2 regions of the Thermus thermamylovorans genome follow, and region 2 is predicted to be linked to the other one. Evidence: a T-box and tRNA genes for the amino acid it is inferred to sense, from the RefSeq annotation. Region 2 holds a T-box; the other holds one or more tRNA genes.
The links. The T-box of region 2 lies ahead of ileS (isoleucine--tRNA ligase). A T-box ahead of a tRNA ligase gene usually reads a tRNA of that ligase, here a tRNA-Ile.
Positions count from the first base shown of each region.

Region 1 (2,190 bases), on a different contig from region 2:
AGCAGGCCGGGGGGAGGAGGCCTTGGGGCTTTCCCGGGGAGTGCGGGAAGCGGCGGACGGCTTAGCCCAAGGTCTGGCCGAAGTCTAGGGCCCCGCCCCCTTGGGCCGTACCCTGGGCTTGGCCCAGATGAGCTGGGAGGACGCCCTCAAGCAACGGGGCCGCTTGCGCCTCCTGGCTCTACTCCCTGGGTCCCGCCCGGCACAACTACCCCTATTCCCCTCAAAGCTTGGGGGCCCGGAGCCCGGGATCCTGCGCCCTTCCCCCTCCCCATCCTAACGCCCTAGATCCGTTCCATCCAGGGAAGGGGTTCCCCGGGAGGCAAAACGGGCCAGCGGCCCTCCCGCATGTGGCGGAAGATGGCCTCCACCGCCCTTTCCGCCTCCTCCACCCAGGCCTTGGGGTAGAGGGCCCGCTTGGCCAGGAACTCCTCCCGGTCAAAGACCTCGCAGGTGTGGTCGGCCCGGCACTTCACGTCCAGCTCCAGGTCGTACTGGCGCAAGGCCCTGCCCGTCCACTCCGCCGGGGTCTGCACGTTCCAGTAATACTCTAGAACCCTTCCCTGCCGCACGTCCGGGCCACCAGAGTACCAGGCCCCGGGGAAGAAGGCCACATAGGCGTCGTGGTCCAGGACCACCGCCTTCCCCTTGGCCACATGGTGGAAGGTCCCGCCGTGCGGCAAAAGGGTTAGGATCCCTCCGGGCCTCACCTCCACCACCCGCGCCTCCCAGCAGTAATGGAGAGCATCCCTGGGGAACTTCCAAAACTCCACCCGGATCCAATCCCCAGGAGCAAAGGGCCAGCCCATGGCTCCCCGGCTCGGCTTTGGAACGGAGGCCACCCCAGGTAGCCCGAGGTCCAGGGCAGGGGTAAGCCGACCCTACCTCTTGGTGCTGATGCCCAAGACCCTATAGAGGGCGCAGAAGCCGGTGACGGCCGTGAAGAGCAGGACCACCCCCACCACGCCCAGGATCCAGTTCCACGGCGAGGCCGACTGGAAAGCGAAGTAGAACAGGACCAGAGCCAGGATAAACCGAACGACCCGGTCGGCGGTGCTCTCGTTCACCGTCATGTGCCACCTCCACCTTCAGCTTAGCGCAGGCCAAGCCCCTTTGTCTTTCCAGGCCAACCCCTGTGCTACAATGGGTTCCCGGCGCGGGCCGTTAGCTCAATCGGTCAGAGCGGCCGGCTCATAACCGGTTGGTTGCAGGTTCGAGTCCTGCACGGCCCACCAGCTCCAGGACGCAAAAACCCCGCCCCCCAGTGGGGGGCGGGGTTGGCCTTGCCCTTGCGCCTTTTAGGGCGCCCTCCTTTCCCATATCACAGCCCCCCTGCGCCCCCTAAACTTGGGCATATGGACGCCCTGCAAGCCTTCCAAACCCTGGACCTGCGGGTGGGGCGCATCCTAAAGGCCGAGCCCCACGAGAAAGCCCGGAAGCCCAGCTACAAGCTCTGGATCGACCTGGGGCCTTTGGGGGTGAAGACCTCCTCGGCCCAGATCACCGAGCTCTACCGCCCGGAGGAGCTAAAGGGCCGCCTGGTGGTCTGCGCCGTGAACCTGGGCACCCGCGCGATCGCGGGCTTCCCCTCCGAGGTCCTGGTCCTGGGGGCCAAGGACGGGGAGGGCCGGGTGGTCCTCCTCACCGTGGAGCGGGAAGTCCCCTTGGGGGAGAAGGTCTTCTAGCGGGTCCGGGTCACCTTGGCCAGGTGCCGGGGCCGGTCCGGATCCAGGCCCCGGGCGCGGGCCAGGGCCTCGGCCTTGGGGTAGAAGGCCTGGGCCAGGAGGAGGGGGGTGAGTTCGGGGGCCAGGGAGACCGGGACCGGGAGGGGGGTGTGGGCCAGGGCCAGGGCCTCGGGCTCCGGGGAGAGCACGAGGAGGTGGGCCCCCTTGGCCCGGAGGCCCTCCAGGGTCTTCAGGAAGCCCTCCAGGGCCTCGTCCCCCTGCACCAGGGCCAAGAGGGGGAAGCCCTCCTCCAAAAGGGCCTGGGGCCCGTGCAGGAACTCCGCCGCGGAAAACCCCTCCGCGTGCAGGGCGGCCACCTCCTTGAGCTTGAGGGCCGCCTCGAGGGCCACGGGGTAGGTGAAACCCCGCCCCAGGACAAAAAGGCCCTCCGCGTCCTCCAGGTAGGCCAGCTCCCCCCCGGCCTCCAGGGCCCGGTGGAGGGCCTCGGGGAGGGCGGGCAGGGCCTCCC
Region 1 covers NZ_SIJL01000008.1:75,455-77,644, reverse strand. Annotated here, with positions in the region: gene ETP66_RS07525 (hypothetical protein) at 1-65, shown strand, start outside; gene ETP66_RS07520 (ribonuclease FAU-1 family protein) at 282-806, opposite strand; gene ETP66_RS07515 (YgaP family membrane protein) at 879-1,070, opposite strand; tRNA gene ETP66_RS07510 (tRNA-Ile) at 1,156-1,232, shown strand; gene ETP66_RS07505 (tRNA-binding protein) at 1,353-1,682, shown strand; gene ETP66_RS07500 (SIS domain-containing protein) at 1,679-2,190, opposite strand, start outside.
Region 1: it has a tRNA-Ile gene. The T-box ahead of ileS (isoleucine--tRNA ligase) is inferred to sense a tRNA for this amino acid. The anticodon was not compared.

Region 2 (2,190 bases):
TTGACCCTCACGCCTTCAGCGGTGAGGCGCTTGCAGGCCTTGAGGCCCTCCTCGGTGGTGGGAAGCTTGACCACGATCTGGGGGTGGATGGCGGCGAGCCGCCTCCCCTCCGCCACCATCCCCTCGGCGTCTAGGGCCGTGACCTCGGCGGAGACGGGTCCCTCCACCGCCTCGCAGATGGCCCGCAGGTGGGCCTCGAGACCCTCCCGGCTTAGCTGCCCCCCCCGGGCGGCGAACTCCTTGGCCACCAGGGTGGGGTTGGTGGTGACCCCCGAGAGCACCCCCCAGGCGGCGATCTCCCGTATCTCCTCCAGGTTGGCGGTGTCCAGGTACAGCTCCATGCGCGCTCCTTTTGCGGGATGAGAACCGGCTTAGCCTGAGTCTAGCAGACCCCATCGGGGCGTTGTCAAGCTGGGTGGGGGCTGCTAGCATGGGCTTAGCCGCCAACGGGGGATTTTACCCCAGGGGGCATGAGCTGTAAAGGCGTGGATGGGGAGAGTACCCCTTTCCAATAGCCCCAAGCGAGCCGGGGAGGGTGGAAGCCCGGCGGTGAGGAAAGGCGGGAAGATCACCCCGGAGCCGCGGGAGGAAAAGGGCCGGTCCCTGAGTAATGCCCGCCGGGTGCGCCCGTCATAGCGCAAACGAGGGCCTGGAAGCCTCTTCCAGGAAGCGCGGTGGTACCGCGGAAGCCGTTGGCGCTTTCGTCCGCGCCCCAAGGGCGCGGGCGTTTCTTTAGGGAGGAGCGTATGTTCAAGGAGGTCGGTGAACCCCACTTTCCCAGGCTGGAAGAGGAGGTGCTGGCGTTTTGGAAGCGGGAAAGGATCTTTGAAAAAAGCGTGGAAAACCGCAAAGGGAGGCCCCGCTACACCGTCTACGAAGGCCCCCCCACCGCCAACGGCCTCCCCCACGTGGGCCACGCCCAGGCCCGGAGCTACAAGGACCTCTTCCCCCGCTACAAGGCCATGCGGGGCTACTACGTGCCCCGCCGCGCCGGCTGGGACACCCACGGCCTGCCGGTGGAGCTGGAGGTGGAGAAGAAGCTCGGGCTAAAGAGCAAACGGGAGATCGAGGCCTACGGCATCGAGCGCTTCAACCAAGCCTGCCGGGAGTCGGTCTTCACCTATGAACGGGAGTGGGAGGCCTTCACCGAACGCCTGGGGTACTGGGTGGACCTCAAGGACGCCTACGCCACCCTGGACCCCAGCTATGTGGAAAGCATCTGGTGGAGCCTGAAGAACCTCTTCGACCGGGGCCTCCTCTACCGGGACCACAAGGTGGTGCCCTACTGCCCCCGGTGCGGCACGCCCCTTTCCTCCCACGAGCTCTCCCTGGGCTACAAGGAGATCACCGACCCCTCGGTCTACGTGCGCCTTCCCCTTAAGGAACCGGGAAGGCTGGGCCTTTCCAGGGCCAGCCTCCTCATCTGGACCACCACCCCCTGGACCCTACCCGGGAACGTGGCCGCGGCGGTGCACCCGGAGTTCACCTACGCCGCCTTCCAGGTGGAAGGGGAAGCGCTCATCTTGGAGGAAAACCTGGGGAAAAAGCTCCTGGGCGAGGAAACCCCCATCCTCAAGACCTTTTCAGGGAAAGAGCTGGAGGGCCTCCCCTACGAGCCGCCCTATCCCCAAGGGGTGGAACGGGGCTACTTCGTGGTCCTGGCGGAGTACGTGAGCCGGGAGGACGGCACGGGCATCGTCCACCAGGCCCCCGCCTTCGGGGCGGAGGACCTGGAAACGGGAAGGCGTTACGGCCTCCCCCTCCTCAAGACGGTGGACGAGGAGGGGAGGCTCCTGGTGGCGCCTTTTGAGGGCCTCCCCTTCCGCGAGGCCAACCGGGCTATCCTGAAAGACCTCCGCTCCCGGGGGCTTCTTTTCAAGGAGGAAAGCTACCTCCACAGCTACCCCCACTGCTGGCGCTGCTCCACCCCCCTCATGTACTACGCCACGGAAACCTGGTTCATCCGTAATACCCTCTTCAAAGAGGAGCTCATCCGCAAAAACCAGGAGATCCACTGGGTGCCGCCCCACATCCAGGAGGGCCGCTACGGGGAGTGGCTAAGGAACCTGGTGGACTGGGCTCTAAGCCGCAACCGTTACTGGGGCACGCCCCTTCCCATCTGGGTCTGCGGCTCTTGCGGGGAGGAAGAGGCCATCGGCAGCTTCCAGGAGTTGAAGGCAAGAGCCATTC
Region 2 covers NZ_SIJL01000004.1:173,340-175,529, forward strand. Annotated here, with positions in the region: gene fsa (fructose-6-phosphate aldolase) at 1-341, opposite strand, end outside; T-box leader at 478-712, shown strand; gene ileS (isoleucine--tRNA ligase) at 747-2,190, shown strand, end outside.